Regions from separate parts of the Mesorhizobium sp. YL-MeA3-2017 genome, predicted to be linked through region 1. Evidence: predicted binding sites of a transcription regulator. Region 1 holds the regulator's gene; each other region holds the start of a gene.
The links. Region 1 encodes PhoB, which activates phosphate uptake and scavenging genes when phosphate is short. Its sites were predicted from a motif close to TGTCATNNANCTGTCAT; they were not measured.
Positions count from the first base shown of each region.

Region 2: the regulator PhoB is predicted to act here: its motif matches at 3,190-3,206, upstream of QFZ88_RS26000 (LTA synthase family protein).
Region 3: the regulator PhoB is predicted to act here: its motif matches at 4,527-4,543, upstream of phoA (alkaline phosphatase).

Region 1 covers NZ_JAUSVH010000001.1:2,287,841-2,294,309, forward strand. The annotation lists gene xylF (D-xylose ABC transporter substrate-binding protein) at 1-826, opposite strand, end outside; gene QFZ88_RS10745 (ROK family protein) at 1,169-2,419, shown strand; gene phoB (phosphate regulon transcriptional regulator PhoB) at 2,422-3,111, opposite strand; gene phoU (phosphate signaling complex protein PhoU) at 3,130-3,837, opposite strand; gene pstB (phosphate ABC transporter ATP-binding protein PstB) at 3,876-4,700, opposite strand; gene pstA (phosphate ABC transporter permease PstA) at 4,715-6,031, opposite strand; gene pstC (phosphate ABC transporter permease subunit PstC) at 6,028-6,469, opposite strand, start outside.
Region 2 covers NZ_JAUSVH010000001.1:5,478,347-5,484,815, forward strand. The annotation lists gene QFZ88_RS25990 (PleD family two-component system response regulator) at 1-513, shown strand, start outside; gene rpmG (50S ribosomal protein L33) at 912-1,079, opposite strand; gene QFZ88_RS26000 (LTA synthase family protein) at 1,235-3,133, opposite strand; gene fabD (ACP S-malonyltransferase) at 3,407-4,348, shown strand; gene fabG (3-oxoacyl-[acyl-carrier-protein] reductase) at 4,401-5,138, shown strand; gene QFZ88_RS26015 (acyl carrier protein) at 5,345-5,581, shown strand; gene fabF (beta-ketoacyl-ACP synthase II) at 5,616-6,469, shown strand, end outside.
Region 3 covers NZ_JAUSVH010000001.1:5,267,397-5,273,865, forward strand. The annotation lists gene secY (preprotein translocase subunit SecY) at 1-379, shown strand, start outside; gene QFZ88_RS24940 (adenylate kinase) at 376-969, shown strand; gene rpsM (30S ribosomal protein S13) at 1,168-1,536, shown strand; gene rpsK (30S ribosomal protein S11) at 1,663-2,052, shown strand; gene QFZ88_RS24955 (DNA-directed RNA polymerase subunit alpha) at 2,152-3,162, shown strand; gene rplQ (50S ribosomal protein L17) at 3,268-3,693, shown strand; gene QFZ88_RS24965 (ankyrin repeat domain-containing protein) at 3,792-4,466, shown strand; gene phoA (alkaline phosphatase) at 4,613-6,043, shown strand.

The DNA of each region.
Region 1 (6,469 bases):
CGGCGGCGTTCTTGCCGAGTTCGCGAGCGTCCTTCCACACGGAAACGGTCTGCGTGCCAAGCGCGATGCGGTTCAAGGCGGCGTGGTCGCCATCCTGGCCGGAAACCGGCACCGAGCCGGCGAGGCCCTGAGCGGCAAGCGCGGCAACGGCACCGCCGGCAGTGCCGTCATTGGCGGCCACGACGGCATCGACCTTGTTGTCGTTGGCGGTCAGAAACTGCTCCATGTTCTTCTGCGCATTGGCGGGCAGCCAACCGTCCGTATAGGCTTCGCCAACGTTCTTGATCTTGCCGGCATCGATCGCAGCCTTCAGCACTTCCATCGAACCCGCGAACAGGAAGTCGGCGTTCGGGTCGGCACTGGAGCCCTTGATGAAGACGTAATGGCCTTCCGGCTTGACGGCGAACACCGCCTTGGCCTGCAAGCGCCCAACTTCCTTGTTGTCGAAGGTCAGGTAGAAGGCGTCCTTATTTTCGATCAATCGGTCGTATCCAACGACGGGAATTCCCTCGTCGACCGCCTTCTGCACCGCCGGGCCAATAGCGGATGCGTCCTGCGCCAGGATGATAAGGGCGTTGGCACCCTGGCCGATCAGGCTTTCCACGTCGGTGAGCTGCTTGCCAGGGTTCGATTGCGCATCGGCAGAGATATATTTGTCGCCGGCTGCCTCGATCGCCTTCTTCATTGCCGCTTCGTCGGTCTTCCAGCGCTCTTCCTGGAAATTGGACCAGGACACGCCGATAACCTTGCCCTTCGCCTCGGCGACGGCCGTAAGCGCGAACGTCATGGCGACACCCGCCAGAATGGCGGTTGTGAACTTTTTCATGGTTTCCTCCCTGCGCCCAATGGCGCGCTGGTATGCGTTGCCCTTGGAGAAGCTTTTTTTCGAGCTTCGAAAAAATAATTGCAGCGGCAGGCTCTTCTGTCAACCGGTTTCAACAATCCAGTTTTATTTATTTCGTGCCTCGAAATAATAGTGACGCGGGAACGGGCTTCTGCCACTATCTGTGGAGGAGGTTGGTGGCAGGACACCAAAATCGAAACGGATTTTGCATTCGCCTGCGCTGCGACCTATGGACAGAATGCACGCTTCCCGATGCCTTGCGGGACTTGTGCGCAAACAGCCTCGAATTCACGAAGGGCTGGCGGAGGAAGGAACGGCAAGGACATGACCGTCGGAATCCGGCACGATGACTTGCGCCGCAGGAACCGCGCGATGGTGATCTCCGCCGTGCGCCGCTCCAAACAGCCTTCACGCACCGAAATCACCACGATAACCGGTCTCAGCCACTCGACCATTTCCGCAATCTCTTCCGACTTGATCGCCGAGGGCGTCCTGATGGAAGGACGCAGTGAATCGACCGCCGCGAAACGTGGCCGCCCGCAGGTCGGGCTGGAACTTGCCGCGGACGCTGCGGCGGTGATCACGGTGATCCTATCGCTCAACCTCTTGACCGCGACGGTCACCGACTATGCCGGGCGCGTTTTGGCCCAGGATGCCCGCAGGCTGGACACCCTGACCCTGCCGCGGGAAGCCCTGATCGAGGAATGTGTCACGATCGTGCGGCAGCGCCTCGAAGACGAAACCACGATTGGGCGACGCGTGCTGCGTATTGCCTTCGCTGTCCAGGGCACTGCCGATTCCCATGCGCGTGCCATGCTTTGGACGCCAATAACGCCTCACGGCAATATTCCGTTCGCAGATATCCTCGAAGAGGCGTTCGGCATTCCTGTCATCGTCGAGAACGACTGCAACATGATGGCCGTTGCGTTGCGCTGGCGCGGTACCGACCGTTATCGTGACGACTTCATCGCCGTCCTGCTCTCGCACGGTATCGGCATGGGTATCGTGCTCAACGGCGAATTGTTCATCGGCACACATTCGTCCGGCGGCGAGTTCGGCCACATGATCCATCGCCCGAAAGGCGCGCTGTGCCGCTGCGGCCGGCACGGCTGCGTCGAGGCCTATGCCGGTAACTATGCGATCTGGCGAAGCGCCAATGGCATCGACGAAAACGCGGAACCGGCTGCCGACATCCCTGATAACGAGATGCAGGCGCTAGCTGATAAGGCACGCATGACAGCAGGCCCCGAACGCGACGCCTATCGATGCGCCGGTGAGGCGCTGGGCTACGGTCTGGGGTCCCTGTTTGCCGTCATCGACCCCGCCCCGGTGACGTTCGTCGGTATCGGCGCGACGGCCTTCGACCTGATCGAGCCGGCACTGCGGGAAGCGATTGCCCAGACCGCCGGCGGCCAGCATTCCGCTTCGATTTCCTTCGACACGGAGCCGAACGAGCAAATGCTGATCCGGGAAGGGTGCGCCATGCGCGCACTGACCTTCATCGACCAGGAAATCTTCGCACTGGGCGGTCCGATGGCAACCATGCCCCCGCCGCCACAAGGCGGCGAAGGCTAGGCTCAGTCCTCGCGGATAGCGTAACCGGATCCGCGGATGGTGCGGATGACATCCGGCATGCGACCGTTGTTGACCGCCTTGCGCAGCCGCCCGACATGCACATCCACCGTGCGTTCGTCGATGTAGATGGTCTCGCCCCACACATTGTCGAGCAACTGGCTGCGCGAGAAAACGCGACCGGGATGGCGCATCATGAATTCCAGCAGGCGGAATTCCGTCGGCCCGAGCCGGATTTCACTCTTCTTGCGGTAAACCCGGTGCGACTCGCGGTCGAGCACGATGTCGCCCACCTTGAGCACCGAGGATAGCACCTCAGGCTTGGCCCGGCGCAGCAACGCCTTCACCCGCGCCATGAACTCCGGCATCGAGAACGGCTTGACCAGATAATCGTCCGCTCCCGTGGAAAGCCCACGCACACGGTCGCTTTCCTCGCCTCGCGCCGTCAGCATGATGATCGGCAGACGTTCGGTTTCGGGGCGCATCCTGAGCCGACGACACAATTCGATACCGGATACGGCCGGAACCATCCAATCGAGCACCAGAAGATCTGGAACATTCTCTTGGAGCCGGATTTCCGCCTCGTCGCCTCTCGCCACCACCTCGACCTGGTAGCCCTCGGATTCCAGATTGTAGCGGAGGAGAACGCCCAACGGCTCCTCGTCCTCCACCACCATGACACGCGGCGCGATCATCTTGCCGTCGTCCTTTTGCTACGCGGCCGGGACGGCTGCGGCCGTCTCGTCGAACTTCGGCCGATTGGGCGGCAACTGCTCGCCCGTCAGCACGTAGTAGGCATTTTCGGCGATATTGGTGACGTGATCGCCGATGCGTTCCAGATTCTTGGCGCAGAACAGCAAATGCGTACACGGCGTGATGTTGCGCGGATCTTCCATCATGTAGGTCAGCAATTCGCGGAAGACGGAAGTGTATTTTACGTCGATCCGTTCATCGTCGGCCCTCAGCTGAGCAAGCCCCTGCGGATCAGCCGCCGCATATTTCTCGATCACCCCGTCGACCTGGACGAGTACGAGCTGCGCCATGGCATCGATGGAATGCGAAAATTCGCGCGGCGTCCCGCTCTGCCCGACCGCGCCAACCCGCTTGGCGATGTTCTTGGCAAGGTCGCCGATGCGTTCGAAATCGCCCGCCATGCGGATGGCGCCGATGACGGCACGAAGGTCCTGCGCCATCGGCTGCCGCTTGGCGATCAGCGTGATCGCACGGTTGTCCAGTTCGCGTTGGCGCGCATCCATGATGGCATCGTCGGACACGACGCGCTGCGCCAATCCATTGTCCGATTTCAGCAACGCCTTGGTCGAGCTCTCGACCATCGATCCCGCAAGGTCGCCCATATCGCGGACAAGCTTGCTGATCTGTCCGAGTTCCTCATCGAACGACGCGACGGTATGTTCACCCATGATCCTGTCCTCGCTTGTCGTCTGCCGCGCTCGTCGGCTCAGCCGAAACGGCCGGTGATGTAATCCTGCGTGCGCTTGTCGTCAGGGTTGGTGAACATCTTGTCGGTAGCCCCCTCCTCGACCAGATAGCCGAGATGGAACATGGCGGTGCGTTGCGACACGCGTGCCGCCTGCTGCATCGAGTGCGTAACGATGACGATCGTGTAGTTCTGCCGCAGTTCGTCGATCAATTCCTCGACCTTGGCGGTTGCGATCGGATCGAGAGCCGAGCAGGGCTCATCCATCAGAATGACTTCCGGCGACACGGCAATTGCACGCGCGATGCACAGGCGCTGCTGCTGACCGCCGGAAAGGCCCGTACCCGGTTCGTGCAGGCGGTCCTTCACCTCATTCCAGATCGCCGCCTTTTGCAGACTGGACTCAACAATCCGATCCATGTCGGCCTTGCTCTTGGCAAGCCCATGGATGCGCGGACCATAGGCGACATTCTCGTAGATCGACTTCGGGAACGGATTGGGCTTCTGGAACACCATGCCGACGCGGGCGCGAAGTTCGACTACGTCGATCTTGGGATCGTAGATGTCTTCCTGGTCCAGCGTGATCTTGCCGCCAACCTTGGCGGAATCGATCGTGTCGTTCATGCGGTTGAGGCAGCGCAGGAAGGTCGACTTGCCGCAACCGGACGGGCCGATGAGCGCCGTCACCTGGTTCTGGCGGATGTCCAGATTGACGTCGAACAGCGCTTGCTTCTCGCCATAGTGCACGGTGACCTTGTCACCACGCATCTTGATCATCTCATTGGTCTGGGCGCTCATCTGGCTGCTCACTGCCTGTTCGAGGGTCTTTTCCGTCATGATATTCATATCAGGCTCCCTTTCTACCAGCGCCGTTCGAAGCGACGCCGGAGCACGATCGCGGTGATGTTCATGGCCATCAAGAAGACCAGAAGGATGATGATGGCGCCCGACATGCGTTCCACGAAGGCGCGCTCGGCCTCATTGGCCCACATATAGATCTGCACCGGCAGCGCCGTCGCCGGATCGAATGGCGTCGTCGGATAATCGGCCACGAAAGCCACCATGCCGATCAGCAGCAGCGGAGCCGTCTCACCCAGCGCGCGTGCCAGGCCGATGATGGTACCGGTGAGGATGCCCGGCGCAGCCAAAGGCAGGACGTGCTGGAAAACCATCTGCATCTTCGAGGCGCCAAGACCGAGAGCAGCCGAGCGGATTGAGGGCGGCACGGCAGCGAGAGCAGCGCGCGTGGCGATGATGATGGTAGGCAACGTCATTAGCGTCAGCACCAGGCCACCGACGAAGGCGGCAGAACGCGGCATGCCGAGGAAATTGACGAAGACAGCGAGGCCTAGAAGGCCGAAAACGATCGACGGCACCGCGGCCAGATTATTGATGTTCACCTCGATCAGATCGGTGAAACGGCCCTTCTTGGCGAATTCTTCGAGGTAGATCGAAGCGGCGACGCCAATGGGCAGCGCAAGCAGCAACACGATCACCATCATGTAGAACGAACCGATGATCGCGACACCGAGACCCGACGTTTCCGGACGGCTGGAGGCGCCGAAGGTAAACAGACCGGTGTTGAAATGCTCGGCCATTGCGCCTTCGGCCTTGAGCTTGTTCATCCATTCGACCTGCTGGTCGGAAACCTTGCGGCGATCTTCCGGAACGCTCAAATCGATCTGGCCTTTGAAAGCCGAGTCGAGGTTGGCGGCGGCAAGGATCTCGACGTTGCGCGTCGTGCCGATCACCGCCGGATCGGAAACGGCGACGTTTCGCAGCTGAACGCGAGCGCCTTCCGACAGAAAGCCTTTCAGCTTCGCCGCCATCGGCTTGTTCTTCGGATCAATGCCGAGCTTCTCCATCAGGGCGCGTTGCGCCAAGACCGGATAATTGGCCGTGACCAGCACGTCTGGATCCGATGCCCGTTTGTTGTCGGGGTCGATGACCTTCTCGTCGAAGGTAATCGGCAGGGTGATCGTCGTTTGCCAGAACGAGGTGTAGCCCTTGCCCACGATCGAAACCAGCATGACCGCCAGGAAGGCCAGGCCGACGAGGATCGCCAACACACCGTAGAGGCGGAAGCGGCGCTCAGCGGCATAACGTTTCTTGAGGCCGATGTCGCGACGTGCCTGGGGAACCGAGGCGGCGACCGTATCCAAGGTGACGTCGGTCATTCGTACTGCTCCCGGTATTTGCGGACGATGTAAAGGGCGACGATGTTCATCACCAGCGTCAGCGCGAACAGCGTGATGCCGAGCGCGAAGGCAACCAGCGTCTGCGGTGAATTGAATTCGAGGTCACCGGTCAACTGGTTGACGATCTTGACCGTGATGGTGGTCATCGCCTCGAACGGATTGAGCGTCAGATTGGCGGCCACACCGGCGGCAAGCACGACGATCATGGTTTCGCCGATGGCGCGCGAGGCGGTGAGCAGGATTGCGCCGACGATGCCCGGCAGCGCCGCCGGCAGGATGACCCGCTTGATCGTTTCCGAGCGCGTCGCGCCAAGACCCAGCGAGCCGTCGCGCATGGCACGCGGCACCGCCGTGATGATGTCGTCGGAGAGCGAAGACACAACCGGGATCAGCATGACACCCATGACGAGGCCGGCG
Region 2 (6,469 bases), 3.2 Mb from region 1:
ACCATCGAGATGGCGGTGACGGACGGGCTGACCGGCCTGCACAACCGTCGCTACCTGGATAGCCATCTGCAAACCTTGTTCGACCGGGCTGTGGCGCGGCGCCGGCCGTTGGCGGTGATGATAACCGACCTCGATCGCTTCAAGACCATCAACGACACTTTTGGCCATGACGGTGGCGATGACGTGCTGCGCGAGTTTGCCTATCGCCTGCGCAAGAACGTTCGCGGCATCGACCTTGCCTGTCGTTTCGGCGGCGAGGAGTTCGTCGTGGTCATGCCGGATACGGAAGGCGCGATCGCCGAAAAGGTTGCCGAGCGCATTCGCGCCGAAATCGCGAAGGTGCCGTTTGCAATCGGGCGAGACGGACAGACCGCGGAGATTACGATCAGCGTCGGCGTTTCCTCGCTGCTGCACGGGCGCGATACGGTCGAGGCCTTGATGAAGCGGGCTGATCTGGCCCTCTACGAAGCCAAGAACAGCGGCCGCAACAGGGTGGTGGCCAACGCAGCCTGACGGCAAGCAGCCGCTCCGTGCTCGCCGATAACGCTGACTGTTTACCTTAACCCCGGCGATTCGCGGTCCGTGGTTAAGAAAGTGTTGATTTTTGAATAAGCTTGGGCAAATGTGCTCGCGCAAATGAGGGACGGTCGGTGCGGGGGCAAATCCGGCAGTTCCACTGATACCCCATGATGCTCAGGTCCGCCGCATCTCCTGGGTCCGTGGGGTCGGCCGGCCGGCGCTGGCATATAGTGGCCTCCTCGTACCGCTGCCATCACGCCGACCGGCCCCCTTATTCTTCACTCTCGACATCAACAAAATGTCCTAGAGGGTGGAGAATGCCGGTTTTCCGTCCGCGCAAACAAAAACGCCGCCCAGAGGGCGGCGTTTTGCATTTCATGACGGAAACCAGATTACTTGATCTTGGTTTCCTTGAATTCGACATGCTTCTTGGCGACCGGGTCGTACTTGCGGAACGACAGCTTGTCGGTCTTGGTGCGGCTGTTCTTGCTCGTCACATAGAAGAAGCCGGTGTCGGCGGTCGAAAGAAGCTTGATCTTGATGTTCGCGGCTTTGGCCATGATGTTCGTCCGTTGATTTCGTGGAGTTCGAGCCGCTGGGACACGGGAAGAAAACCCCGGACGCGGAAAACTTGGCCGGACACATAAAGAAAGCGCTCGGAAAGTCAAGTCCGGCCAAGGGCTAGGCCGGATTTTCATGCGTCTGCCGGCGTCCGTCAGCTCGTATGCGCGACGAGTTTGTTCACCGTTTCCGGGAAGAAGTCGGGCGCGGACCAGCGCTTGCCGAACATCATGTCGTACTGCAGGTAGCGATAGTCGCGGATGAGCGGGGCGATCTCCTTCTGCCTCGCCCAGTCGGCCGTGGCGGCGCCGTCGGTGGCAAGCAGCAGGTTGCGGTCGACAACGTTGTATCGTTCGCTGATCTGGCCGAGGAAGTCCGTGTAGTAGGGGTGCGTGATGCCTGCGGCCTTGAGCAGATGATAGGGCAGGAAGGCCGGGCTGATCGAGCCGACGTCCTTCGCCGGCCCCGTCCGGTTGGACCAGACGACCAGCGGCGTTTCGCGGTGCAGGCGCATCTGATCGGGCGCTTCCTTGCGTGGCGCCACATTGTCCTTCAGGAACCCGGTCTCGACATAGACCGGACCGAGCGGCGGCAGATGATCGCCGAAGAACACGATGACAGTCGGCCGCTCACGCTTCTGAGCCCAGTCCATCAGCCGCTTGAGATTGATATCCGCGTCAGCCGCACCCTCGGCATAAGAAGCCAGCGAATCCCGTGCCCATTGGCTGATCGGCGCCTGCACGACACGCGTGGTGTCGGAGTAGCGGGTGGGTTCGTAGGGGCCGTGATTCTGCAGGCTGACCGCGAAGTAGAAGAACGGCTCCTCCGAAGCGTCCGCCGCGCTGATGAGCTGGTCGGTCATCGCTTCGTCGGAGGCGAGCGGCCCGCGCTTTGCCATGTAAGGCATGGTCTCTTCCGACTGGAAGTCGTCGAAGCCGAAATCGGCATAGACCGCAGTGCGGTTCCAGAACCAGTTGGTGCCCGGATGGAAGGCCCGTGCCGAATAGCCTTCGCTCTTCAGAAATGTTGCCAACGAAGGAACCGGCGCGCGCACATATTGCTGGTAGGGAATGGAGCCGGCCGGCAGGAAGGCATTCGAGAAACCGGTCAGTGCTTCGAATTCGACATTGGCCGTCATGCCACCGAACTCGGGCGAAAACACCGAGCCAGCGCGGGCCGCACGTACCGTCGGGATGGGGTCAGGCGTGACGGAGACGTTCGGCAGCGTCATCGGATCCCAGAAGGATTCGCTCATCACCATGATGATGTCGGGCTTGTCCTCGGGCACAACCGCGCCCACCTCGGGTCTGGCGATCGTCTCGATTGCCTTGTCTGAATAGCCCAGGGGAGCCACGACATGGGCCATAGGCACGTTGAGTGCGAAGGCCAGCGCGAAGCCGTTCGAATTGTAGTTTTCCTTCTGGTCCCACATCATCGGGATGATCTGCAGACGATCGCGCGTCCACGAGAAAGCGGCGTAGTCCATGATCGAAACGAAGAACGCCAACAGGGGAATAGCCACGGTGAGGCGGGCGAGACGGGCCTTGTAGCGCAATGTCGAGGTGCGGCGGCGCCAGCCGAGCCACAATGCGATGAGCAAGGCAATCGTCGCCAGGATGCCTGCGCCGAGCGCAACGCCTGTCCAAGGGCGTTCGCGCACCAGGAGCGGCATCAGTTCCACAATCTGCCGCGCGTAAAGAAAGTCCGTGGGATAGAGCGGATCGCCGAGATAGCGCGATTTCTGGTGGCCGATGAAAGCGAGCGCCAGCGTCACCGGCGCGAAGATCATCACGCCCTGGTAATTGCGTCCAAGCAGGGCATCGAGGCCGATGAGGATGAGGGTGAACAGAACGACCGTCGTCCAGCCGGGCTTGAATGGCTGCACGAAGAAGCCGAGTGTGCTGACGATGTCGCCGCGGAAGATGAGCTCAATGGCGAAAACCAGCACGGCCGACGCCACCAGGGTGACCAGGCAATACCGCATGGCACGCCTTTCTTCTCCCGGCTCGAAGCCGGGGAAGGCGCTGTCATACTTATGCTTCGGCGCAGTCATACCGCTCCCCGACAAACCTTTCGCCAATTCGTAGATCCCCACCTGCATTATGAATGCGTCATCAAACTGTCATTCAAATGTCACGGAAAGCTAGCGCCTGTGGCAAAATTTAGAAGAGCCAGCAAACGAATCGTGTTCGGTTTTTATCATGATTGATCGCTGCAAAACTGGCTGGCGCCGCTCCGCGTGTCTCGCCCGGCGGGCACGCTGGGCTCTTGACTTGTGGGCTGGGCTTGCGCACAGGCAGGCGTGATTAACCAGTTGGAGCTCTCTATGGCGGTGGCATTCACCTTTCCGGGGCAGGGCAGCCAGGCTGTCGGCATGGGCAAGGACCTGGCCGAGGCATTCCCCGAGGCCCGGCGCGTCTTCGAAGAAGTCGATGAGGCCCTTGGTGAAAAACTGTCTTCCCTGATCTGGGAAGGGCCGGAGGAGACGCTGACGCTGACGGCCAACGCCCAGCCGGCGCTGATGGCCGTGTCGCTGGCTGCCGTCCGTGCGCTGGAAGCCCGTGGCTTTTCACTGAAGGACAAGGTTGCCTATGTCGCGGGCCATTCGCTTGGCGAATATTCCGCGCTCGCCGCTGCCGGTTTCGTCTCGGTGGCCGATGCCGCACGCCTGCTGCGCATTCGTGGCAATGCCATGCAATCGGCCGTTCCGGTGGGCGAGGGCGCCATGGCGGCCATTATCGGCCTTGAGCAGCCAGACGTCGAAGCCGCCTGTGCCGAAGCTGCAAAAGGCTCGGTCTGCCAGGTTGCCAACGACAATGGCGGCGGCCAACTGGTGATTTCCGGCGCCAAGGCGGCCGTGGAACTGGCCGCCAAGCTTTGCACGGAGAAGGGTGCCAAGCGTGCGCTGATGCTCCAGGTGTCGGCGCCTTTCCATTCCGCTTTGATGGCGCCGGCCGCCGAAGCCATGCGCGAGGCGCTGGCCGGGGTGGCGAAGAATGTCCCGATCGTTCCCGTTGTTTCCAATGTCTCGGTGTCGCCGACCACCGATCCGGATGCCATTGCCGCCCGTCTGGTCGAGCAGGTCACCGGCCGCGTGCGGTGGCGCGAGACGGTCGAATGGTTCGGCGCCAACGGCGTGACCGCGCTTTATGAAGTCGGCGCCGGCAAGGTGCTGTCCGGCTTGGCGCGGCGTATCAATCGCGATATCGCAACCGTTTCCGTCGGAACGCCTGCCGATATCGATGCCGCACTCGCGGCACTAGCCTAGAAAGCCTGATGACCCCACCCGTGTGAAGGGTGTGCTTGAGAGGGGACGAAACATGTTCGATTTGACCGGCCGCAAGGCGCTCGTCACCGGAGCCACCGGTGGCATTGGCGAGGCCATTGCACGCCTGCTCCATAGACAGGGCGCCATTGTCGGCCTGCATGGCACGCGCGTCGAGAAGCTGGAGACACTCGCTGCCGAGCTGGGCGACCGCGTGAAGATTTTTCCGGCAAACCTGTCCGACCGCGATGAAGTCAAGGCGCTCGGCCAGAAGGCGGAGGCCGATCTGGAGGGCGTGGATATCCTCGTCAACAATGCCGGCATCACCAAGGACGGCCTGTTCGTGCGCATGTCCGATGCCGACTGGGACAGCGTGATCGAAGTCAATTTGACCGCCGTGTTCCGGCTGACCCGCGAACTCACCCACCCGATGATGCGCCGCCGCTACGGCCGCATCATCAACATCACCTCCGTCGTGGGCGTCACCGGCAATCCCGGCCAGGCCAATTATTGCGCTTCCAAGGCCGGGATGATCGGCTTCTCAAAGTCGCTGGCGCAGGAGATCGCCACCCGCAACGTGACCGTCAACTGCGTCGCCCCCGGCTTTATCGAATCGGCCATGACCGACAAGCTGAACGAAAAACAGAAGGAAATGATCATGGCCGCCATTCCGGCCAAGCGCATGGGCACGGGCGAGGAAGTTGCGTCGGCGGTCGCCTATCTTGCGTCGACGGAAGCGTCCTACGTCACCGGCCAGACGCTCCACGTCAATGGCGGCATGGCGATGATCTGACGTTCCGACGCGACCCGTGATCGCGTTGGAAAAACACCCTTACCGCCTTGGATGCCAAGCCGTTTTCGTGTAATGCGGCCCGCAACCCGGCGGTTCGGGCAAAAGCCGGCCAGTTATTGTTGTATTCAGCCCGGCCTATCTTTCAGCTTGATTAGCGGCATTGTGCCCGCTAACGAAGACAAGACAATAGAACGAAGGATGCCAAAATGAGTGACACCGCAGAGCGCGTCAAAAAGATCGTTATCGAGCATCTGGGCGTCGATGCCGACAAGGTGACTGAGCAGGCCTCCTTCATCGACGATCTCGGCGCGGACAGCCTCGACACGGTTGAGCTTGTCATGGCGTTCGAGGAAGAGTTCGGCGTTGAAATCCCGGACGACGCGGCAGAGACCATCCTCACGGTCGGCGACGCCGTGAAGTACATCGACAAGGCCTCGGCCTGATTTTTCCGGCTTACGTCTTCGGAGAGGGCATGCAATGAGGCGCGTCGTCGTTACGGGCCTCGGCCTGCTTTCACCATTCGGCGTTGGGGTCGAGCACGGCTGGCGAGAATTGCTCACCGGCCGTAGCGCCGCGCGGCGCGTCACCGAGTTCGAGGTCGAAGATCTTGCCTGCAAGATCGCGCACGTGATTCCACGTGGTAACGGCGAGGACGCCACCTTCAACCCGGAAGCCTTCCTGGAACCCAAGGAACTGCGCAAGATCGGCGACTTCATCCTGTACGGGATTGCGGCCGCCGATGAAGCGCTGAGGGATTCCGGCTGGCAGCCGAAGACGCATGAAGAACAGTGCGCGACCGGCGTGATGATCGGTTCGGGCATTGGCGGCATCGAAGGCATCGCTGAGAATGCGCTGATCCTTCAGGAAAAAGGGCCGCGCCGTATCAGCCCCTTCTTCATTCCTGGGCAGATCATCAATCTGGTCTCTGGCCAGGTGTCGATTAGGCACGGTCTGAAGGGACCGAACCATGCCGTGGTGACGGCTTGCTCGACCGGCGCGCATGCGATCGGCGACGCAGCCAGGCTGATCCAGTTCGGCGATGCCGATGTCATGGTTGCGGGCGGTGCCGAAGCGCCGGTCACTCGCCTTTCGCTGGCTGGTTTCGCGGCTTGCCGCGCGCTTTCGACCGAGCGCAACGATACACCTGAAAAGGCTTCGCGCCCCTATGATCGCGACCGCGACGGTTTCGTCATGGGCGAGGGCGCCGGTGTGGTGGTTCTGGAAGAACTGGAACACGCCAAGGCGCGTGGCGCCAAGATTTACGCCGAGGTCACCGGTTACGGTCTCACCGGCGATGCCTATCACATCACCGCGCCGGCGGAAGACGGCGA
Region 3 (6,469 bases), 3.0 Mb from region 1:
CTATGCCTCGATGATCGTGTTCTTCGCCTTCTTCTATACGGCCATCGTCTTCAATCCGAAGGATACGGCCGACCAGCTGAAGAAGCATTCGGGCTTCATCCCGGGCTATCGCCCCGGCGAACGCACCGCTGACTATATCGACTACGTGCTTACCCGCATCACCGTGATCGGCGCTATCTACCTGGTCGTTATCTGCCTTCTGCCGGAATTCCTGATTTCGGCCACTGGCGTACCGTTCTACCTTGGTGGCACTTCGCTTCTGATCGTGGTCAGTGTAACGCTCGACACCGTTGCGCAGATTCAGGGTCACCTGATCGCGCATCAGTACGAGGGACTGATCAAGAAGTCGAAGCTGCGCGGGGGTAAGAGAGGCAGATGAAGTTGATATTGCTTGGCCCGCCTGGTGCGGGCAAGGGGACGCAAGCGCAGCGACTGGTCGAAAAACACGGCATACCGCAACTCTCCACCGGAGACATGTTGCGCGCCGCGGTCAAGAACGGCACCGAAGTTGGCAAGCGCGCCAAGGCAGTGATGGATGCGGGCGAGCTCGTCTCCGACGCCATCGTCAACGCCATCGTCGCCGAGCGGATCGATCAGCCGGACTGCGCCGGCGGTTTTATCCTCGACGGCTATCCCCGCACCCTGGCGCAGGCCGACGCGGTCGAGGCGATGCTGTCCGAGCGCAAGCTGAAGCTTGATGCCGTCATCGAACTCGTCGTCGACGACAAGGTTCTGGTTGGCCGAATCGTCAAGCGCGCCGAAGAGGCCGCCGCCGCCGGGCAGCCGGTGCGCAAGGACGACAATCCGGAAATCTTCGAAGAGCGCCTGCGCGAATACTACAAGAAGACCGCGCCGCTCATCGGCTACTATCATGCCAAGGGCCTGTTGAAGGGCGTCGACGGCATGGCCGATATCGACGCCGTGACCAGGCAGATCGAGGCTATTCTGGCCACTTCTGTCCAGAAGTGAACAAATCGGCTTGACTAGGCCGGGCTGCTGGAGTATGGCGGCCCGTCTCCCTATCAGGCATGAGCTTTGCTTGTCCGTGAGGACAAGGCATCTGCTTTGAACAGGAACTCCCCGCAAGGGCCGGCCTCCACCGGACGCGGGATAACGTAAAGCGCCGTTTCGACCCTGTCGGCCGGCCCAGATGGAGAAAGAGAAGACATGGCCCGTATAGCCGGCGTCAACATTCCGACCAACAAGCGCGTCGTCATCGCGCTGCAGTACATTCACGGCATTGGCAAGAAGTTCGCCCAGGAGATCGTCGACAAGGTCGGCATCCCGGCCGAGCGCCGCGTCAACCAGCTGACCGACGCCGAAGTGCTGCAGATCCGCGAGACGATCGACCGTGACTACCAGGTCGAAGGCGACCTGCGTCGCGAAGTCTCGATGAACATCAAGCGTCTGATGGACCTCGGCTGCTACCGCGGCCTGCGTCACCGTCGTTCGCTGCCGGTGCGCGGTCAGCGTACCCACACCAACGCCCGCACCCGCAAGGGGCCGGCGAAGGCGATCGCCGGTAAGAAGAAGTAATTGGCGGCAGTCGCCAGTAGGCAACGGGCAGTCGGAAAAACCGACTGCCGACTGCCGAAGTCCGACTGCCTTCCAGGTGGAGCCGCTGGCATTACGGCGGTGTAGAGATCAACTGAAAGGACTACCATGGCCAAGGAAGCCGCACGCGTCCGTCGTCGCGAACGCAAGAACATTTCGTCGGGTGTCGCTCACGTCAACTCGACCTTCAACAACACCATGATCACCATCTCCGACGCGCAGGGCAACGCGATTGCCTGGTCGTCGGCCGGTGCCCAGGGCTTCAAGGGTTCGCGTAAGTCGACCCCGTTCGCCGCCCAGATGGCTGCCGAGGACGTCGCCAAGAAGGCGCAGGAACATGGCATGCGCATGCTCGAGGTCGAGGTTTGCGGTCCGGGTTCGGGTCGTGAATCGGCGCTGCGCGCTCTGCAGGCCGCCGGCTTCACCATCACCTCGATCCGCGACGTGACGCCGATCCCGCACAATGGTTGCCGCCCGCGCAAGAAGCGCCGCGTCTAACATTTTTAGAATACCGACGGGAACGCTTCGTGCGTTCCCGAATGGTTTCCAGGTCGCCCACCACGATTGGATGGTGGTGGGGAAACGGAAGGACAGACAATGATCCAGAAAAACTGGCAGGAACTGATCAAGCCCAACAAGATCGACTTCTCGTCGAAGGGCAAGACGCTGACGACGCTGGTCGCCGAGCCGCTCGAGCGCGGCTTCGGTCTGACCTTGGGCAACGCGCTGCGCCGCGTGCTCTTGTCGTCGCTGCGTGGCGCGGCCGTCACCGCCGTGCAGATCGACGGCGTGCTGCATGAGTTCTCGTCCATCGCCGGCGTGCGCGAGGACGTGACCGACATCGTGCTCAACATCAAGGAAATCGCCATCAAGATGGAAGGCGATGGTCCCAAGCGCATGGTCGTGCGCAAGCAGGGTCCGGGCGCCGTTCTGGCTGGCGACATCCAGACCGTCGGCGACGTCGAGATCCTGAACCCCGACCATGTCATCTGCACCCTCGACGAGGGCGCGGAAATCCGCATGGAATTCACCGTCGACACCGGCAAGGGCTACGTGCCTGCCGAGCGCAACCGGGCCGAAGACGCGCCGATCGGCCTGATCCCGGTCGACTCGCTCTATTCGCCGGTCAAGAAGGTCTCCTACCGCGTCGAGAACACCCGCCACGGCGAAGAACTCGACAAGGACAAGCTGACCATGACGCTTGAGACCGACGGTTCGGTCACGGGTGAGGACGCGGTGGCTTTCGCCGCCCGCATCCTGCAGGACCAACTCGCTCTGTTCGTCAACTTCGACGAGCCGCAGAAGGAAGTCGCGGCCGAGGCCGTTACCGAACTCGCTTTCAACCCGTCGCTGCTGAAGAAGGTCGACGAGCTGGAGCTTTCGGTGCGTTCGGCGAACTGCCTGAAGAACGACAACATCGTCTATATCGGCGACCTCATTCAGAAGACCGAAGCCGAAATGCTTCGCACTCCGAATTTCGGCCGCAAGTCTCTGAACGAGATCAAGGAAGTTCTGGCTGCTATGGGCCTGCATCTCGGCATGGAAGTGCCGGACTGGCCGCCGGAAAACATCGAAGACCTCGCAAAGCGCTACGAAGACCAATATTGAGCATGAATTTCCAAGGGCGGGCGGCATAAGCCGTCCCGTCCGACGGTCATGCGGAAAACCATCAGAGGCCGTGGCCTCTTGAACAGATAAAGAAGGAAAAGAGCCATGCGCCACGGTTTCAAAGGCCGTCGTTTCGCCCGCAGTGTAAGCCACCGCAAGTCGATGTTCGCCAACCTCGCCGTGTCTCTGATCGAGCACGAGCAGATCGTCACCACCCTGCCGAAGGCGAAGGACCTGCGTCCGATCGTCGAGAAGCTGGTGACGCTCGGCAAGCGCGGCGACCTGCACGCCCGTCGTCAGGTCATCGCCCAGATCGGCAATGAAGGCGTCGTCAAGCGCCTGTTCGACACGCTGGCCCCGCGCTACGCCAACCGCAACGGCGGCTACCTGCGCATCATGAAGGCCGGCTTCCGCAAGGGCGACAACGCCGCGATGGCGGTCATCGAGTTCGTCGATCGCGACACCTCGGCCAAGGGCGCCGCTGACCGCGCCCGCGTCGAGGCAGAAGCGAGCGAGACCGAGGCCGCCTAAGCCTTTCGGACTTTCTTGAAAGACATTAAGGGGCCCTTGGGGTCCCTTTTTGTTTCTGGAACACCACATGAGCGACGGCTGCAAGAAAGGTCGCTGACATGTCCGCACGAGTTTTCCGCGTCTTCCTATTCCTGGTAGGTCTGATGACAGGCGGCACGCTCGCCGCCGAAGCCAAGGGGACGGCACCCATGCTGATCGAAGCGACAATCGCTGGCGACATCGCGCAGATCAAGGCGGCGATCGCTTCCGGCGCCGATCTCGAACAGCGCGATGCCAAGGGCCGCACGGCGCTGCTCATCGCCACCCATGCCGACAACCCAGAGGCGGCGAAGCTGTTGATCGCTGCCGGCGCGGACGTCAACGCCAAGGACGATATCCTCGACACGCCTTTCCTCTACGCCGGCGCGGAAGGGCGCGACGACATCCTGAAAGCCATCCTCGCCACCGGCAAGGCAAATCTCAAGGACACCAACCGCTTCGGCGGCACTGCCCTGATCCCCGCCGCCGACCACGGTTTTCCGGAGACGGTGCGCATCCTGCTTGGCACTGGCATCAACATCGACCACGTCAACAATCTTGGCTGGACGGCCTTGATGGAGGCGGTGATCCTGGGGGACGGCGGCCCGGTGCAGCAGGAGATCGTCGCGCTCCTGGTCGATGCAGGGGCCAGGGATATTCCCGACCATGATGGCATCAGCGCGCTCCAGCACGCCAGGAAGCGCGGCTACGCGGCGATCGTCGAGCGCATCACCGAAGGCCGGCGCCCGCTCTGAAAATCCGGGTGGCCGCCTCTGCAGAGGCAAGTGGGGAACGTCACCGACAAATCGTACACCTGTCATGCCAGGGTCATGGCTTTCCAACAAAACGACTTCAGGGCCGGTCCGCGGCTCCGCTATCATCGTTTTGAGGGATCAGGGATATGACCAAACTCGTTCGGCACTCGCTTTTGGCCACCGCGGCACTGTCCACGCTGCTTGTTTCCGGCGCCGTCTACGGGCAGGGCGCCGCCGATGCCTTCCTCGAACGCGGGGCCAAGGGCGACATTACCCTGCATGGCGGCGCGCGCCGCCTGACCGGCGAAGTCACCGCCGAGCTGCAGAAGTTCATCAACAATGGCGAGGTGAAGAACGTCATCCTGCTGATCGGCGACGGCATGGGCGATTCCGAGATCACCGTGGCGCGCAACTATGCCGAAGGCGCCAGCGGCTTCTTCAAGGGCATCGACGCGCTGCCCGTCACCGGCCAGTACACCCACTATGCGCTGGACAAGAAGACCGGCAAGCCGGACTATGTGACCGACTCGGCCGCTTCCGGCACCGCCTGGGCCAGCGGCGTGAAGACCTATAACAACGCCGTCGGCGTCGACATCCACGAGAAGCCGCACAAGACGCTGATCGAGCTGGCCAAGGCTGCCGGCATCGGCACCGGCAACGTCTCGACCGCCGAGATCCAGGATGCCACGCCGGCCGTGCAGGTGGCGCATGTCACCCAGCGCAAGTGCTACGGCCCGTCGGCGACCGCCGAGAAGTGCCCGACCAACGCGCTCGAGAATGGCGGCCTCGGCTCGATTTCCGAACAGCTTTTGAACACCCGTGCCGATGTCGTTCTGGGCGGCGGCGCCAAGAGCTTTGGCGAAACCGCCCGCGCCGGCGACTGGAAGGACAAGACGCTGTTCGACCAGGCCAAGGAACGCGGCTTCCAAATCGTCAGGACGGCCGACGAGCTCAACGCCCTTAGCGCCGCCGGCAACGACAAGCCGGTGCTCGGCCTGTTCTCGGAAGGCAACATGCCGGTGCGCTGGAAGGGGCCGAAGGCCAGCCGCTACGGCAACATCGAAAAGGAAGCGGTGACCTGCGAGCCGAACGCCGACCGCACCGCCGCCGTGCCGACGCTCGCCGCCATGACCAAGAAGGCCATCGACCTGCTCAAGACCAACGAAAAGGGTTTTTTCCTGCAAGTGGAGGGTGCGTCGATCGACAAGCAGGATCATGAGGCCAACCCCTGCGGCCAGATCGGCGAGACGGTCGATCTCGACGAGGCCGTCCAGGCCGCGCTCGACTTCGCCAAGACCGACGGCAAGACGCTGGTGATCGTCACCGCCGACCACGCCCATGCCAGCCAGATCATCCCGAACGACACCAAGGCGCCCGGCCTCACCCAGGCGCTGAAGACCAAGGACGGCTCGGTGATGTCGGTCAGCTACGGCAATTCAGAAGGCGATTCGCAGGAACACACCGGCGCGCAGCTGCGCGTCGCCGCCTTCGGTCCGCGCGCCGCCAATTTCGCCGGCCTTACCGACCAGACCGACATGTTCTTCACCATCCGCGATGCGCTGAAGCTCGGCAACTGACGATCCTCGACCCCCGGCGCCCCGTCCTTCCCGATCCGGAAGGGCGGGGCGTCGCCGTCTAGTGCCCGTTCATGTGGATACGGGGCAGGACAGCGAAGCTTCGGCACAGGGCAGGGCAGCGAAGCTTTCTCGCAGGGCAGGACCGTGAAGCCTCGTCATTCCCGACCGCGTGAGCGAGGCACGAGCGGAGCGTGTCGGGAATCCATACCGGAACGCTGACGCCTCGGCGCGGTGCAAGATGTGGATTGAATGCGTGGAGGAAGGCGCAAGCTCAAAGAAAGTACGTTGTCCTTTCAATCCCTTGTCGCAAACCGCACGAAAACCGCGCGCGGATTTGCCCACATGATCGAGGCACACGCCACAATCAGCCCATCGCCCTCACGGGAACCTGGTGCGCACCGGGTATCAGGGAGGGCGCCGGTGCCG